Regions from separate parts of the Streptomyces sp. 3MP-14 genome, predicted to be linked through region 2. Evidence: riboswitches for the same ligand, from Rfam matches in the RefSeq annotation. Region 2 holds a riboswitch; each other region holds the start of a gene.

Region 1 (5,556 bases), on a different contig from region 2:
ACCGCGCGCCGTTCCGCGCCCGGCAGCCCGACCAGCGCCAGCAGCTCGCCGACCCTGGCCGCCACCCGCTCCCCCGGCTCGCGCCGCATCCGCAGGCCGAACGCGATGTTGCCGGCCACGTCGCGCTGCGGGAACAGCTGGTGGTCCTGGAACATCAGCCCAAGACCGCGCCGGTGCGCCGGCACCCCCCGCAGGTCGCGGCCGGCCAGCCGCACCGCGCCGCCGGCCACCGGCGTCAGCCCGGCGACGGCGCGCAGCAGCGTGGACTTGCCGCTGCCGCTGGGGCCCAGCACGCAGACGATCTCGCCCTCGGCCACCGCCAGCCGCACGCCGTCCAGCGCCCGGCGGTCGCCGTAGCGCACGCTCACCCCGTCGAGTTCCAGCAGGCTCATCGTCGTCTCTCTCCGTCGGGCGCGGGCTTCAGAAGGTTCCGGCGGAGCGGCTGGGCGTCAGCCGTTCCAACAGCAGCAGGGTCACGGCGCACACCAGCATCAGGATCACGCTGAGCGCCATCGCCTGCCCGTAGTTGAGGGCGCCGGCGCGGCCCAGCAGCCGGGCCACGGCCACCGGCAGCGTCGGCTCGTCAGGACGCGCGATGAAGACCGTCGCGCCGAACTCGCCCAGCGAGACGGCGAACGCGAAGCCGGCCGCCACCAGCAGCGAGCGCCACACCAGCGGCAGGTCCACCTCCCGCCAGGCCCGCCACGGCGAGGCGCCCAGCACCGCCGCCGCCTGCCGCAGCCGGTCGTCCACCGCGCCCAGCACCGGCACCAGCACCCGCACCACGAACGGCACCCCGACCAGCGCCTGCGCCAGCGGCACCAGCACCCACGAGGACCGCAGGTCCAACGGCGGCTCGTCCAGCGCGATCAGGAAGCCGAAGCCCACCGTCACCGCCGAGGTCCCCAGCGGCAGCATCAGCAGCGCGTCGAAGCCCCGCGTCCAGCGGCCCGCCCGCCGCCGGGTCAACGCCACGGCCGCGCAGCCGCCGACCGCCAGCGCGATCAGCGTCGCGGCGGCGGCGAACCGCAGCGAGTTCCCGATCGCCTCCGCCGGCGCCACCAGGAACGTGCCGTCCGCGTGCGCCAGCGCCCGGTAGTGGTGCAGGCCGTAGCCGTCCGGGCCGGCGAGCGACCGTTCCACCAGCACGCCCAGCGGCAGCGCCAGCAGCAGCACCACCGTCGCCAGCACCCCGCCCAGCGCCGTCCACTGCGCCCAGCCGCGCGGCCGGTGCGCGGTGCCGGCCGGGTCGACCAGCGGCAACGCGCCGGAGCGCCGCCGGGTCACCAGCCGGTGGGTCGCCAACAGCGCGCCCACGGCGGCCAGTTGGAGCAGCGTCAGCACGGCGGCCGTGGGCAGGTCCAGCAGCTGCGCGGTCTGCCGGTAGATCTCCACCTCCAGCGTCGCCCGGCCCGGCGAGCCCAGGATCTGGATCACCCCGAACGAGGTGAAGGTGAACAGGAAGACCATCAGCGCGGCCGCCGCCACCGAGGGCGTCAGCGCCGGCAGCGTCACCCGCCAGAACGCCGCCAGCCGCCCGGCGCCCAGCACCCGCGCCGCCTCCTCCTGCCGGGGGTCGAGCTGCGCCCACAGCCCGCCGACCGTGCGCACCACGACCGCGTAGTTGAAGAACGCGTGCGCCAGCAGGATCGCCCACACCCCGTCGTCGAGCCGCAGCCCGAACGCGTCGTCGAGCACCCCGCCCCGCCCCACCAGGGCCAGGAACGCGGCGCCCGTGACCACGGTCGGCAGCACGAACGGCACGGTCACCGCCGCGTGCAGCACCCGCCGGCCGGGAAACCGCAGCCGCGCGAAGACATACGCGCCGGGCAGCGCGAGCGCCAGCGTCAACGCGGTGGAAGCCGCCGCCTGCCAGCAGGTGAACCACAGCACCCGCAGCGTGCCCGGGTCGCCCAGCACCTCGGGCAGCCGCCCCAGCTGCCACACCCCGTCCACGCGCAGCCCGCGCCCGACGATCGCGGCCACCGGGTAGCCGAAGAAGACCGCGAAGAACAGCAGGGGGACCGCCAGCAGCGCGCCCCCGACCAGGGCCCGCCGGGTCACCTCACGACCAGGTCGGTCCACTCGCCGATCCAGCGGTCGCGGTGCTCGGCGATCTCCTCGGGCGCCAGCTCGTGGACCTCCTCGACGGGCTCCGCGTAGCGGGTGAACTCCTCGGGCAGCGCGGCGTCCTGGCGCGCCGGGTACACGAACATGCTCAGCGGCAGGTCCTCCTGGAACTCGCGCCCCAGCAGGAAGTCCAGCAGCGCCCGGCCGCCCTCCGGGTTGGCGGCGCCGTCCAGGAGCCCGGCGAACTCGATCTGCCGAAAGCAGGTGCCGGTGGCCACGCCCGTCGGCGCCTCGTCGGGGCGCTCGTCCCCGCCGTAGACCACGCCGGCCGGCGGGCTGGTGGCGTAGGAGACGACCAGCGGCTTGTCCCCGCCCTGGCCGGCGCCGGAGAACCGCTCGTTGTACGCCTGCTCCCAGCCGTCCACCACCTCGACGCCGTTGTCCCGCAGCGACTCCCAGTACCCGGCCCAGCCGTCCTCGCCGAAGGCGGAGACGGTGGCCAGCAGGAAGCCGAGGCCGGGCGAGGAGGTCGCCGCGTTCTGCACCACCAGCAGGTCGGCGTAGGCCGGGTCGGCCAGGTCCTCCAGGGTCCGCGGCGGCGCGAGGTCGTGCTCGGCGAAGTAGGCGCGGTCGTAGTTGACGCAGATGTCGCCGGTGTCCACGGGCGTGACCCGGTGCTCGGCGTCGTCGAGCCGCAGCTCGGCCGGCACCTGGTCGAGGCCGGCGGCCTCGTGCGGCGCGAAGATCCCGGCCTCCAACGCGCGGGAGAGCAGCGTGTTGTCCACGCCGAAGAGCACGTCGCCCTGCGGGTTGCCGGCCGACAGCACGGCCTGGTTGACGACCACGCCGGCGTCCCCGGCGCGCAGCACGTTGACCCGGTAGCCGGTCTCCTCGGTGAACGCCTCCAGCACCTCATCGGAGACCAGGAACGACTCGTGGGTGACCAGCACCACCTCGTCCCCGCCGCCTTCGCCGCCGGCGCCGTCCCCGCCGTCGTCCGAGCCGCAGGCGGTGAGCGCCGCGAGGCCGAGAACGAGCAGGGCGGCCGTGGCCCGTTGGATGCTGCTGCGCTGCATGACGTCGCCTTCTACGCGCGGGCAGGCGCGGGCAGCACGAGAGGAGGTCCGAACTTCCTACCCAGCATGACCTGGGCGAGGTTCGAGGGTCTGCGGCCGGTGCCGCACTCTCAGCGCTGCGAGCGCTCCCCTGTCGGATGACGCGCACCGTGGTGCGCGGCTGTTCTGGTCCTGTTCTTCTGTTCGAACGCCAACGATAACAGCCGCCCGACGGCGCCCCGTTCCTCAGCGTTCGGCGGCCGCCAACTGCCCGCAGGCGCCCTCGATCTCCTGGCCCCTGGTGTCCCGCACGGTCACCGGAACGCCCCTGGCCTCCAGCGCCGCGACGAACGCCCGCTCGTCCTCGGGCCGGGAGGCCGTCCACTTCGATCCCGGCGTCGGGTTGAGCGGGATCAGGTTGACATGGGCGCCGCGCCCCTTGAGGAGCCGACCCAGCAGGTCGGCCCGCCACTCCTGGTCGTTGATGTCCCTGATCAGCGCGTACTCGATGGAGATCCGCCGGCCCGAGCGCTCCGCGTAGGTGGAGGCGGCGTCCAGCACCTCGCGCACCTTCCAGCGGGTGTTGACCGGCACCAGGGTGTCCCGCAACTCGTCGTCCGGCGCGTGCAGCGAGACCGCGAGCCGGCAGCTGAACCCCTCGTCGGCGAAGCGCAGCATCGCCGGCACCAGGCCGACCGTGGAGACGGTGATCCCGCGCTGGGAGAGGCCGACGCCGTCCGGCGCCTCGTCGGTGAGCCGGCGGATCGCGCCGACCACCCGGCGGTAGTTGGCCAGCGGCTCGCCCATGCCCATGAAGACGATGTTGGACAGCCGGGCCTCGCCGCCGGGGACCTCCCCGTCGCGCAGCGCGCGGGCGCCGTCCACGATCTGGTGGACGATCTCGGCGGTGGACAGGTTCCGGTCGAGCCCGGCCTGGCCGGTGGCGCAGAACGGGCAGTTCATCCCGCAGCCGGCCTGTGAGGAGACACACATGGTGACCCGGTCGGGATAGCGCATCAGCACCGATTCGACCAGGGTGCCGTCGTGCAGCCGCCACAGGGTCTTGCGGGTCGCGCCCTCGTCGCAGCTGATGTGCCGGACCACCCGCATCAGCGGCGGCAGCAGCGCGCCGGCCAGCTTCTCCCTGGCGGCGGCCGGGATGTCGGTCCAGCCGGCCGGGTCGTCGGAGAGCCGGGCGAAGTAGTGCCGCGACAACTGCTGGGCGCGGAACGGCTTCTCGCCCAGGGCGGCGACGGCCTCCCGGCGCTCGGCCGGGTCGAGGTCGGCCAGGTGCCGGGGCGGCTTGGACGCGCCGCGCGGGGCGACGAAGGTGAGTTCTCCTGGTGCAGGCATGGTGCGTCCAGTCTCGCAGACATGCCAAGGTCGCCGAATCCGGCCGGTCTCCGCCCGTCGAGGCGCCCCCGACGCTTGACATACCGATCGACCGGTTTTTAACTCGGAGGTATGCAACAACGATCAGCGCGCACCCTGCGACGGCTCGTCGACTCGGCCGCGTCCGAGTTCGACCGGGGCGGCTACGCGCGCACGACCCTGGACGACATCACCAGAGCCGCCGGCGTCACGAAGGGAGCGCTGTACCACCACTTCTCCTCCAGGGACGCACTCGCCGACGCGGTGCAGATCAGTTGTCGCGACCTCCTGGAGGACCTGCTGGACCTCGCGCGGGCCCGCGAGCCCTCGCCGCTCCAGCTCGTCGTCGACGTGACCCACAGCCTCAACCGCCTGCTGCACCACGAGTCCGTGGTCCGCGCCAGCGTCCGCATCGCGCGGGAACGGGCGCAGGTGCCGCCGCCGCCGTACGACTTCTACCGGCTCTGGCTGGGCCAGACGCGCACGCTGCTGCAAGAGGCCCAGAAGCGCGACGAGTTGGCCGAGGGGCTGTCGGACACCGCCTCGCAGGCGCTGGTCACCTCGGTGACCGCCGGCGTCGAGGTGCTGTGGTGGGACGGCACGCCCTACTCCGAGTCGGCGGACCGGCTGACCGCCGTGTGGGACCTGCTGCTCCCGCTGATCGCCCGGGGGGAGACCGGGCAACGGCTGCGCACCGCGCCGCCGGAGGAGGTCGGCGTCTGAGCCGACGGGCGTCTCCCCACGGGTTCGTGGGCCGCGCCCGGGACCCTACGCCGGCGCGTACGAGCGCACGAGGCGGGCGAGTTGGCGGCCCGTCACCAGCAGCGGCTCCTCGCTGCGGTTGACCTGGGCGGTGACCTCGGCGCCCTCCAGGGCGGAGACGACGGTGACCGCCAGTTCCCCGGCGCTCTCGGCCGGGAGGCCGCCGCGCACCAGCCTGTCGTGGACCAGCCGCACCCAGTCGCGCAGCGCGTCGGCGCAGACCCGTTGGATCTCCGAGTCGGTGCCCAGCGTCTCCAGGGCCGCCGCCGTGACGGGGCAGCCGTCGATCCAGCCCGAC
Region 2 (5,556 bases):
ATGCCACCCACGGCGATCCGCTCGACGACCTGGTACCGGCCGTCGAGCACGCGTCCGATCAGCGGGTCGTGCAGGGTGGTGTCCACAGCGCCCGATTTTACGGCGACCCGTCAGCCCCTCGCGGCCCGCCGGCCGGTCGACGGGCCGTTGCGGCAGGAATGCGGCGAGACCGAAGCGGAACGGTGACGAAACCGGAGAACCTCTCAGCCGGACGCCAGCCCCAGCGCCTGCCGGATCTCCACCTCGATGTCGATGCCCATCGTGGTGTACCCCTCCTCCACCGCGCTCCAGAACGCGTCCTCGTCGGAGGCCGAGGCCGCCTCCGCCCAAACGGGGAGGCTCTCCTCCCGCGCGATCAGCAGCCGGTCCACCGGCTCGGCCATCCGGGGCCACTCGGCGTCGGAGAGCGAGGCCATCTCGTCCTCGATCGCGGAGACCATCTCCGCGGCCCACTCCCGGCCGGTCGCCAGGTCGTCCTCGCCGGGCAACGGCTCGTACCAGACGGTGATCTCAAGCGGGTTGGTCAGCTCCAGATAGGCCAGCGACTCCTCGTCGAAGTCCGCCGGGTCGCCGCGCAGCGAGGCGTCGAGCGCCTCGCCCTCGGCATGGGCGAAGAAGCAGAGGATCTCCCGGTCGCCCAGCTCCCAGCCGCCGGACTCGGGATGGTAGTAGTACGGCACCACCTCGGCCGGCAGCGCCCACATGTCCAGGACGAACGAGGGCGCCAGCCGGGGGCACTCCCGCTCCGCGAAGGCGGCCAGCTCCTCGACGCCGGGGAAGGCGTCGTAGCCGGTCACCTCGACCGAGCCGAACACCTCGCCCTCGTGCGGGGCCTCGCAGGGCAGCACGGTGACGAACCGCTCCATGGCGCCCTCGTCCTCGTACTGGTCGATGCCGCCGGAGGAGTCGAAGCAGTCGCCGATCCCGATGTCCAGGACCGTCCGCTTCTCGCCGTCCGGGCCCGCCGCGTCGCCGCCGTCGTCCCCGTTGCTCCCGTCGTCCCCGCCGGTCCCGCCGTCCGAGCCCTTGTCGCCGTTCTCCCCGTCGTCGCCCGGCGCCCGCTCCCCGGACTCGGCGGTGCCGCCCGAGCCGTCGTCGGAGTCGTTGAGCGCCATCGGCACCAGCACCGCCAACGCCACGATCTGGACGCCGGCCAGCGCCATCGCCGCGACGGCCAGGCCCCGGCCGCGCGCCCGGCCGCTGGCCAGCCGGCCCAGCGCGAGCACGCCCAACACCAGCGCCACCGGGAAGAGCGCGACCAGCGAGAGCACGAACGCCCAGACCGCCAGCGGCTCGAACCGGGCCGGGGGCGGCGGCACCGAGGGCGCGGGCTGCGCGCCCGGCGGCTCCGGGCCGCCGGCCGGCCACCCGGGCGTGGTCGGAGTACTCAACTGGGCTCCCAGAACGAGAGATCGGGCGCGGACCCCGCCGGGAAACCTCGGGGAGTGGCGGAAGCGTATATCAGCGTGCGAAAGCGGGGCGTTCGGGGTCGAGCGCCGCCAGACCGTCCGTCGGCGAGGACGCCTCGGCGAAGTGCCGCCGGGGAATTCGGCCCGCCAGCGCCGCCAGCCGGCCGGCCGACACCGCCTCGCGCATCGCCCGCGCCATCAGCACCGGCCGCCGCGCCCTGGTCACGGCGGAGGCCAGCATCACCCCGGCGCAGCCCAACTCCATCGCGAGCGCCACGTCGGAGGCGGTGCCGGCCCCGGCGTCCAGGATTACCGGAACGCCGGCCCGCTCGGTGATCAACGCGAAGTTGTGCGGGTTGCGGATGCCCAGGCCGGAGCCGATCGGCGAGCCCAGCGGCATCACCGCGGCGCAGCCCACGTCCTCCAACCGCCGCGCCACCACCGGGTCGTCGCCCGTGTAGGGCAGCACGGTGAAGCCGTCGTCGACCAGGGTCTCGGCCGCTTCCAGGGTGGCCACCGGGTCGGGGAGCAGGGTGCGCTCGTCGGCGATGACCTCCAGCTTCACCAGATCGGTGCCCAGCGCCTCGCGCGCCAGCCGGGCGGTCAGCACGGCCTCGCCCGCCGTGTGGCAGCCGGCGGTGTTGGGCAGCACCGCGATGTCCAGCTCGGCGAGGACCGAGAGCACCGAGCCGCTGGTCGTCGGGTCGAGACGGCGCATCGCCACGGTGGTCAGCTCGGTGCCGGAGGCGCGCAGGGCGTCGCGGAGCACCGCGAGGCTGGGGGCGCCCCCGGTGCCCATGATCAACCGGGAGTTGAGCCGCAGCGCGCCGAGCGTCAGCGGTTCGTCCGCGTCGACGGCGGCGGGCGGCGCGGATCGGTGGGCGGTGGCATCGCTCGTCTCGGTTGTCTCGGTCATCCGTCTTCAGCCTCCCTGTACCGCCGTCAGTACCTCGACCCGGTCGCCCTCGGCGAGCCGGAACCCCGACCACTGGCCGCGCGGCACCACCGTCTCGTTGACGGCCGCCGCGATCCCGGACGGCGCGGTCCCGGGGGGCGCCGAGCCGGGGGCCGCCGACCCGGTGGGCGCGCCGCTCAACTCGCCAACCAGCGCCGCCAGGGTGGTGCCGGCCGGCAGCTCGCGGGCCTCGCCGTTCACGGAGACGGTCATCCGACCGTCGGGAGGCGTCGTCATGCCGACACCTCCGACGACCGGCCGGCGCGCGCCAGCGGGCTCGCGCCGGTGCCCGCGCCGGCGTTCGCGGGTCGGTCCGCGCCGGCGGGCCCGCCAGCGCCCGTCGCCGCGCCCGCGCCCGCGCCGGTGAACCGGCCGGCGTGGAACGGGCGGGCCTGGTCCGGGGGTTCGGCCCCGGTGAGCGTCGCGGCCAGCGTCTCGCCGGTGATGGGGGCCAGCAGCACCCCGTTGCGGTGGTGGCCCGTCGCCAGCTGGAGCCCGGGCAGCGCCGTCGGACCCAGCAGCGGCCCGTTGTCCGGCGTGGTCGGGCGCAGCCCCGCGCGGGTCTCGACCAGCGGCAGCTCGGTGATCCCCGGCAGCAACTCGTGTGCGTCCCGCAGCAGTTGGTAGACCCCGCCGGCGGTGACCGAGGTGTCCCAGCCGCGCTCCTCCGAGGTGGCGCCCAGCACCAGCTCGCCGTTGGCCCTCGGCACCAGGTACACCTGCTCGCCGCGCACCACGGCACGCACCGTGCGGCCCAACAGCGGCGGCAGGCCCGGCAGATCGCGCAGCCGCAGGATCTGGCCCTTCACCGGCCGCACCGGCACCGACACCTCGGGCGGCAGCCCCGCCAGTCGCCCGCTCCGGCTGCCGCCGGCCAACACCGTGTGCGCCGCGTGCAGTTGGTCCCCGTCCGCGAGTCGCACCCCGACCGCCCGGTCGCCGTTCACCAGCAGCGCGCTCGCCTCCCGCCGCACCAGGGCCACCCCGGCACGCTCGCAGGCCGCCAGCAGCGCCGCCGTCAGCCGCCTGGGGTCGACCTGGTGGTCGCCGTCGACGCGCAGCCCGCCGCGCACCCCGGGCGCCAGCATCGGCTCAAGGCGGCGGCACTCGCGGCCGGTCAACCACTCGGCCGCCAGGCCGCACTGACGCTGCAACAGGTGTGACTCGCGCAGCAGCGCCCGGTCGTCGGCGTCGAGCGCCACGGCCAGCGTGCCGCAGGCGCGGTAGCCGACGTCGCCCTCGGCGTGCTCGGCCAGTTCGGCGACGAAGTCCGGGTAGCGGCGCGCTGAGGCCAGGTTCAGGTCGAGCAATGCCTCCTCGCCGTGGTGCAGTTCGGTGACCGGGGCCAGCATCCCCGCCGCGACCGAGGCGGCCCCGCCGCCCGGCGCCGGGTCCACCACCGCCACCGAGAGGCCGGCCCCGGCCGCCCGCCACGCCGTGACCAGCCCGATCAGCCCGCCGCCGACCACCGTCACGTCGGGCCGTGGCGGCCGTCCGGTGCCCGCCACGCCGGCGCGTACTCCCGCGCCCGGCAGCCCCGTTGCCCCGGCGCGCACCCCCGCGTCCGTGCCGGCACCCGCACCCGCGCCGGCACGCGCGCCCGCGCGCGACCTCTCGCCCGCGCCCGCGCTTGCCCCCGCGGCCGCGCCCGCGCCGGTCTCCCGGTTCTCGCCGCTTCCCATGAAGCCTCGCCTCCTCCCTTCGCCGGCATGACCCGGATCAGGTGCGTACGGTCGGAGGCCGCCCAGCCTCCCTCTCAGCCCGGTGCGTCCGGGCTCCCGTGGGTTCGTTCCGTCGGCCAGCGTAGTACCCGGCGGGGAGCGGCGTTTGGGAGGGTTTCGCCTCGACGCCTCCGCCCCGCGCGCCGCACGCCCCCGCACCGCCGCCCTCCCGACCAAGATCAGAAAACGCTCTCTGATCTTGGTCGGGAGGCAACCCGGCGACCCGACGGCCGAGTTCACCCGCTCCTGGCCTCGGTTCCGGGAATGTGTCGCACTCCTTGACGCTGCCTCCCGCCGCTCCTATGTTCCGGGCTCAGAGAGCGCTCTCTGGTGACTCCGCCCGGCAACCGGACCGGGCGGGGCAGCCCCCACAACCCCATAGGGAGAGCCGTGAACCAACCCGTGAGACAACCCGTCGGCCGATCTCGTGTCCTGACCGCGCTGTGGAGCACCCCCCGGCGCCTGATGATGGCGGTTCTCGCCCTCACCGGCCTGCTGGCCTCGCTGGTCGTGGCCGGCACGGCCGGGGCCGCCGAGTCGCCAGCCCCGGCCGAGGAACGGGTCGGTGCCGAGGCGGTGCGGGTGGCGGAGTTCGTCGCCGAGTGCGAGTTCAGCCACCGGCGGCCCGACGACCCGATCGTCTTCCCCGGGCTTCCGGGCGCCTCGCACAGCCACAGCTTCTTCGGGAGCACGGTGACCGACGCGCACACCAACCTCGGGGACCTGCTGGAATCCGACAGCACCTGTGACCCGGCGATCGACCTCTCGTCGTACTGGGTGCCGACGCTCTTCGTGGACGGCGAGCCCGTCGAGCCGCAGAGCGCGACCTTCTACTACCTGGGCGAGGGCGTCAACGAGCAGACGCTCGCGCAGACCCAGCCGCTGCCCCAGGGCCTCAAGATCGTGGCCGGCAACGCCGTCGCGACCGGTCCCGACGACGCCGGGGTGACCTCCCGTTGGTCCTGCCTGCACGCCGGGCACGTGGACCCGTCCAAGGACTTCGTCAACTGCCCCGAGGGCACCGCGTTGGAGTCCTACCTGGACTTCCCGCAGTGCTGGGACGGGGTGAACCTGGACTCGCCGGACCACAAGAGCCACATGTCCTACCCGGTGGCGGGCACCTGCCCGTCCACCCACCCCGTGTCGGTGCCCAAGCTCCGGCAGGTGCTGCGGTACCCGGTGACGGGCGATCCCTCGCGCTTCGAGTTGGCGTCCGGAGCCGGATACACGATGCACGGCGACTTCTTCAACGCCTGGCCGGAGCCGGAGATGGAGCGCCGGGTGACGGACTGCATCAGGGCCGTCATCAAGTGCGGCCCTGACGGCATCCCCGGCTGAGCGGGCGACGCCGCCTGTGCCCGCCGTCGGGGCTGACCCGACGGCGGGACCACGGCGAGGCGGCGACGGCGAAGTGACAGGTACGCGCATCGGCCCGGGCGAGACGGGCCGATGCCGGATCACGGGAGATCGG
Region 3 (5,556 bases), on a different contig from region 2:
CCGCCCTGGTGTCCAACACCCGCTCCAGGATCTGCGGCAGGTCCCCGGTGGCGCGCTCGGCGTGGGCCTCAGCGTCGATGGCGTTGCCCGGCGGGTTGGGCAGGGTCACCAGGTAGTGCGCGAACATGCCCGCGAGGAGGAAGGGGCCCCAGGCGCGGCCCTCGTGCTCGCGGCGCACCAGCCTGGGGGCGGCGATCTCGGCGATGAGGTCCACGTACGCGGCGGCCGGGCCGGTGGCGTAGGGCTCGCTGGCCCGCAACAGCCGGGCGAGGTAGTCGCGGACGTCCTTCCCCACGGTCTCCGTGGCGACGGTGTCGAGGTCGACCCAGCCGATCTCCTCGGGGCTGAACTCCGAGGGGGGCGGCAGCACTTCGCGGCGCGCCCCCAGCAGGAAGCGGCACGGCGCCTCGTCCGAGCCGGCGATGCTCCGCACCAGGGCGAGCACCCGCTCGGGCTCGGTGCTCTCGTCGACGGCGTCGACAACGATCAGCCGCCGACGGTCCTCCCGACGCAGCGCCTCACGCAGCAGCTCGGCACTTCACTTCCGACCGCCGCCCTCACGGACGGCCTCGCCAGGGTCGTCGTCCGGCCCCGTCTCCGGCTCCGGCATCGCCAGGCCCGCCCGGTCGGCGATCATCTCGACGAGCTGCCCGGCACCGCGCTGGCGCGCGTGCAGGGCGATGAGGCCGGGGATCTCGGGCAGTTCGGGGTCGGCGGCGGTCCACAGCGCGCGGAACCGGTCCCGGATCTGGGGGTGCCCGGCGCAGACCACCGCCCCGATCAGCCCCGACTTCCCCGAGCCGGCCTCGCCCGTGACGGCGAGCAGCGGGGTCTCCTCCGCCAACCAGGCGCGCACGGCCGCGAGCTGCTCGACCCGGCCGCTGAAGAAGCCGTGCGCCCTGTCGGTGGAGACCAGCCCCCGGCCCGAGGCCCGGTCGACGAAGTACTCGGCGTCGTCGATCTCCGAGCCGGCCGCGATCTGGGTGCCCAGATCCTGCCCGGGGACATACCAGAACGATCTGCGCTGCTCCTCGATCTGCTCAGGGGTGAGCTGGATGGTGCGCGGGTTGGGCAGAAACGGCCAGTCCCCGTCGCCCTGTTCGAGGCTGAAGCCGGTCGAGATCCGCCATCGGCCGCGCTCGGCCGTGGTCAGGGCCAGCAGCTCGCGGACGAACCGCGCGAAGTCCAACGGCCCGGCGTCCAGCGCGAAGTCCGTGTCGGCGAGCCGGTGCAGGGCTCTGGCCACCCAGCCGCTGAACCGGCCACCCTCCGTGGGCAGCCCGCTGACCGCCGCGCCCAGCGACCAGACGCCGCGCTCGCCGCCCAGCTCCGTGACCGACTGGCGGCCGGTCGCCGCGCCCGCCTCGCACGTGTCGACCAGGAAGACGAAGCGCCGGTCGGCCGGGCTGAGCTGGGCCTCCTCCTGCGCCGTCGCCATCCAGGAGGCGACATCGACGGTCCGCCCGTCCCGCCCGATGAACCGCAGCTGACCGTCGGCGTCGGAGCGCCCGTGCCCCGACAGGTGAACGACCAGCAGCTCGGGCGCCGTCGTCGGGTCGGCCGGCTCGATCCGGGCGCGGACCGCCTCGTCGATCTGCCTCCTGGTCGTGTCGCGCACCGAGCGCACCGGGACGCCGAACCGCTCGAAGGCGCTGGCCACCTCCGCCGCCCGCTCCGCGACGAAACCCAGGTCCTCCCAGTCCACCCCCTCGTCGAAGGCCCCCACCCCGATGGACAACACCTCGACCGACACCCCGCCGACCGGCAACGCCCCCACACGCGACACCGCTCCACCCCCTGTCCCGCTGAATGTCCCGCTGAATGTCCCGCTGACGCCTCGTCATCGAGCCGAGCCAACTCACCGACGAGCGTACCCGCCATCACTGACAGTCACCAACGGGTGGGCTCGGGCGCGGAACGGCGCCGGTCCCGGGTGCCCGGGACCGGCGCCGTTCCGGTACGTGACCGGGGCCGCTCAGTCGGTCAGCGGCAGGTACACCCGCTGGCCCGACTCCGCGAACTCGCGGGACTTCTCCGCCATCCCCCGCTCGATCTCGTCAGTTGCCAACTGATCGACCCCGGCTTCGAGTTGATTGCCGAAGTCCGCCCGGATGTCCTGGCTGATCTTCATCGAGCAGAACTTCGGCCCGCACATCGAGCAGAAGTGAGCGGTCTTGGCCGGCTCCGCCGGCAGCGTCTCGTCGTGGTAGGCGCGGGCGGTGTCCGGGTCGAGGGAGAGGTTGAACTGGTCCTCCCACCGGAACTCGAACCGCGCGTCGGAGAGCGCGTCGTCCCAGAGTTGGGCGCCCGGGTGGCCCTTGGCCAGGTCGGCGGCGTGCGCGGCGATCTTGTAGGCGATGACCCCGGCCTTGACGTCGTCCCGGTCCGGCAGCCCCAGATGTTCCTTGGGCGTCACGTAACACAGCATCGCGGTACCCCACCAGGCGATCATCGCGGCGCCGATGGCCGAGGTGATGTGGTCGTAGGCGGGCGCGATGTCGGTGGTCAGCGGGCCCAGGGTGTAGAACGGCGCCTCCCGGCAGATCTCCTGCTGGAGGTCCACGTTCTCCTTGATCTTGTCCATCGGGACGTGCCCCGGACCCTCCACCATCGTCTGGACGTTGTGCTCGCGCGCCACCGCGCACAGCTCGCCCAGCGTCCGCAACTCGGCAAACTGCGCCGCGTCGTTGGCGTCCGCGATGGAGCCGGGGCGCAGCCCGTCGCCCAGCGAGAACGTGATGTCGTAGGCGGCGAGGACCTCGCACAGCTCGGCGAAGTGCGTGTAGAGGAAGCTCTCCCGGTGGTGGGCCAGGCACCAGGCCGCCATGATCGAGCCGCCCCGGGAGACGATCCCGGTCTTGCGCCGCGCGGTCAGCGGCACATAGCGCAGGAGCACCCCGGCGTGCACGGTCATGTAGTCGACACCCTGCTCGGCCTGTTCGATCACGGTGTCGCGGTAGACCTCCCAGCTGAGTTCCTCGGCCTTCCCGCCGACCTTCTCCAGGGCCTGGTAGAGCGGCACGGTGCCGATGGGCACCGGCGAGTTGCGCAGCACCCATTCGCGGGTGGTGTGGATGTCCCGCCCGGTGGACAGGTCCATGACCGTGTCGGCGCCCCAGCGGGTGGCCCAGGTCATCTTCTCCACCTCCTCGTCGACGGAGGAGGTGACGGCCGAGTTGCCGATGTTGGCATTCACCTTGACCAGAAAGTTTCGGCCGATGATCATCGGCTCGCTCTCCGGGTGCTGGATGTTGACCGGCAGCACCGCCCGGCCGGCGGCGATCTCGTCGCGGACGAACTCGGGAGAACGGTTCTCCCGCAGCGCCACGAACTCCATCTCCCGGGTGATCTCGCCCCTTCTGGCGTAGGCCAGTTGGGTAACGTCCCGGGTCCCGTCGTTCGCCCGTTCCTCGATCCACCGCCGCCGCAGCGCGGGCAGCCCCGCGCGCACGTCGCACTCCACCTCGGGGTCGGTGTAAGGACCCGAGGTGTCGTAGAGGGTGACGCTGTTGCCGTCGGTGAGGTGGACCCGTCGCACCGGCACCCGGATGTCCGGGCGAGATCCGGTGAGATATCCCTTGTGCGCGCCGATGACGGGCGTGCTGGACGCGCCTGTTCGCTGATCGGTCATCAGACCTTGCTCCCTACGCCGGCATTACCCGGTAACAGGTTCGGCGGTCGGCGCAGCCGCAGCGCCCTCTCAGCCTCGTGCTCGAAGCTCCCGCGATGACGATTCTTGCCCCTCCACGCTAAGGGCACGACGGCGGCGATGAACAGGGGGCCTGGTCGCTTAGGCGATGATCGGACGGTGACCTCCCCTCAGGACCCCTCTCAGGACCCCGCTCGGGACCGCCCTCCGGACCCCGCTCGGGACCGCCCCCAGGACCCCCGGTACCCGCTGGACCCCCTGGACCCGCACGCGCACCCGCACGGCCACACCCACCAGCACGGCCCGGTGCCGCCCGTCTCGGACCATCTGCGGCGGGTGATAGCCGCCGTGTTGGTGCCGTTCGGCGTGGCGATGGCCGTCGGCCTGGTGCTGCTCTGGCCGGGCGGCGCGCCGGAGCAGCAGGAACGCACCGGCGTCGGCTTCGACCAGCAGCACGAGGAGGCGTCGGTCACCGAGCTGACCGAGCACCCCTGCGAGGACCTCGGCGTACAGGTGCAGCGCGGAGCCAGCGGGCCGTGCGAGCAGGCCACGGTGGAGGTGACCAGCGGACCCCACGTCGGGCACACGTTCACCGAGGTCGTGCCGCCCGACGCGACCAAGCGCTTCCACGAGGGGCAGAAGGTCGTCGTCGCCTACGCACCCGAGGCTCCGGAGGAGCTGCGCTACAGCGTGGTCGACGTGGACCGCGAGGTGCCGATGCTGCTGCTGGGCGCGCTGTTCGCGCTGGTGGTGGTGGCGGTCGGCCGGCTGCGCGGCCTGTTGGCGCTGGTCGGCCTGGTGGCCAGCTTCCTGGTGCTGACCCTGTTCATCCTGCCGGCCGTGCTCCATGGCTCGAACCCGCTGCTGGTCGCGGTGATCGGCGGCAGCGTGATCATGTTGGTGACGCTCTACCTCTGCCACGGGGTCAACGCCCGAACGTCCGTGGCCGTGTTGGGCACGTTGGTGTCGCTGCTGCTGATCGGTCTGCTCGGCTCGCTCTTCATCAGCCTGGCGCATCTGACCGGGAACACCGACGACCAGACCGGCCTGGTGCACAGCCTCTATCCGGACATCGAGATCAGAGGTCTGCTGCTCGCCAGCATCCTGATTGGCTCGCTCGGCGTGCTGGACGACGTGACGGTGACGCAGACCTCGGCGGTCTGGGAGCTGAAGCAGGCCGCGCCGACGGCGGGTTGGCGGAAGCTCTACTCGGCGGCGATGCGCATCGGTCGGGACCACATCGCCTCGGTCGTCAACACCCTGGTGCTGGCCTACGCGGGCGCGGCGCTCCCGCTGCTGCTGCTCTTCAGCATCGCGCGCAGCGGGGTGACGACGGTGGCGTTCAGCGAGCTGGTCGCCGAGGAGATCGTGCGGACCCTGGTGGGGTCGATCGGGCTGGTGGCCTCGGTTCCGGTGACGACGCTGCTGGCGGCGCTGGTGGTGAGCGCCGACCGACCGCCCCCTGGACCGGCCGGCGGGCGAGGGTCGACGACGAGGAACGGGCCGTTCGACGCCGGGACTTCGACGGGCGGCGGAGCGCCTTCGACGGGAGGGACGGTCCCGGGCCCCTCGACGGGCGGGACGGTCCCGGGAACGCGGGGCAGGGGCTGGGGCTGGGGCGCGCGACAGGGACGGCGGCGGGCTACCAACCCCCGCCGGAGGAGGAAGAGGTGAACTTCCGCACCACGAAGATCAGTACGGCGATCACGGCGACAAAGAGCAGAATCCGGAAGACCAACCCGATCACCCAGGTGAGGACGGAGATCAGCAGGCCCCCGAAGACCACCAGCGCGATGGCGGGGATGGCGATCCACCGCACCCACCACGGCAGTGTCATAAAGGCTTCCTTCATGGCCCGGGCTCCTGTTCGCACACATGTCGTCCGCCGGGCGGAGGCCCGGCAGCGT

What was found. Region 2 has a riboswitch for thiamine pyrophosphate ahead of thiO (glycine oxidase ThiO). Riboswitches for the same ligand answer to the same signal wherever they lie in the genome.
Region 1: it holds a riboswitch for thiamine pyrophosphate, as region 2 does, so the genes downstream of both, FH609_RS26135 (thiamine ABC transporter substrate binding subunit) here and thiO (glycine oxidase ThiO) in region 2, are expected to answer to the same signal.
Region 3: it holds a riboswitch for thiamine pyrophosphate, as region 2 does, so the genes downstream of both, thiC (phosphomethylpyrimidine synthase ThiC) here and thiO (glycine oxidase ThiO) in region 2, are expected to answer to the same signal.

The regions. Positions count from the first base shown of each region.
Region 1 is NZ_VDLZ02000018.1:71,324-76,879, forward strand. Features, by position in the region: gene FH609_RS26125 (ABC transporter ATP-binding protein) at 1-392, opposite strand, end outside; gene FH609_RS26130 (ABC transporter permease) at 421-2,031, opposite strand; gene FH609_RS26135 (thiamine ABC transporter substrate binding subunit) at 2,061-3,146, opposite strand; TPP riboswitch at 3,183-3,288, opposite strand; gene rlmN (23S rRNA (adenine(2503)-C(2))-methyltransferase RlmN) at 3,372-4,478, opposite strand; gene FH609_RS26145 (ScbR family autoregulator-binding transcription factor) at 4,590-5,219, shown strand; gene FH609_RS26150 (TetR/AcrR family transcriptional regulator) at 5,265-5,556, opposite strand, start outside.
Region 2 is NZ_VDLZ02000004.1:303,941-309,496, reverse strand. Features, by position in the region: gene pknB (Stk1 family PASTA domain-containing Ser/Thr kinase) at 1-86, opposite strand, end outside; gene FH609_RS30980 (DUF4190 domain-containing protein) at 204-1,391, opposite strand; gene FH609_RS08125 (thiazole synthase) at 1,462-2,325, opposite strand; gene thiS (sulfur carrier protein ThiS) at 2,332-2,601, opposite strand; gene thiO (glycine oxidase ThiO) at 2,598-3,872, opposite strand; TPP riboswitch at 4,044-4,156, opposite strand; gene FH609_RS08110 (DUF1996 domain-containing protein) at 4,554-5,423, shown strand.
Region 3 is NZ_VDLZ02000013.1:29,698-35,253, forward strand. Features, by position in the region: gene FH609_RS21015 (WD40 repeat domain-containing protein) at 1-433, opposite strand, end outside; gene FH609_RS21020 (caspase family protein) at 539-1,786, opposite strand; gene thiC (phosphomethylpyrimidine synthase ThiC) at 1,976-3,631, opposite strand; TPP riboswitch at 3,624-3,735, opposite strand; gene FH609_RS21030 (YibE/F family protein) at 3,770-5,323, shown strand; gene FH609_RS21035 (DUF5326 family protein) at 5,292-5,501, opposite strand.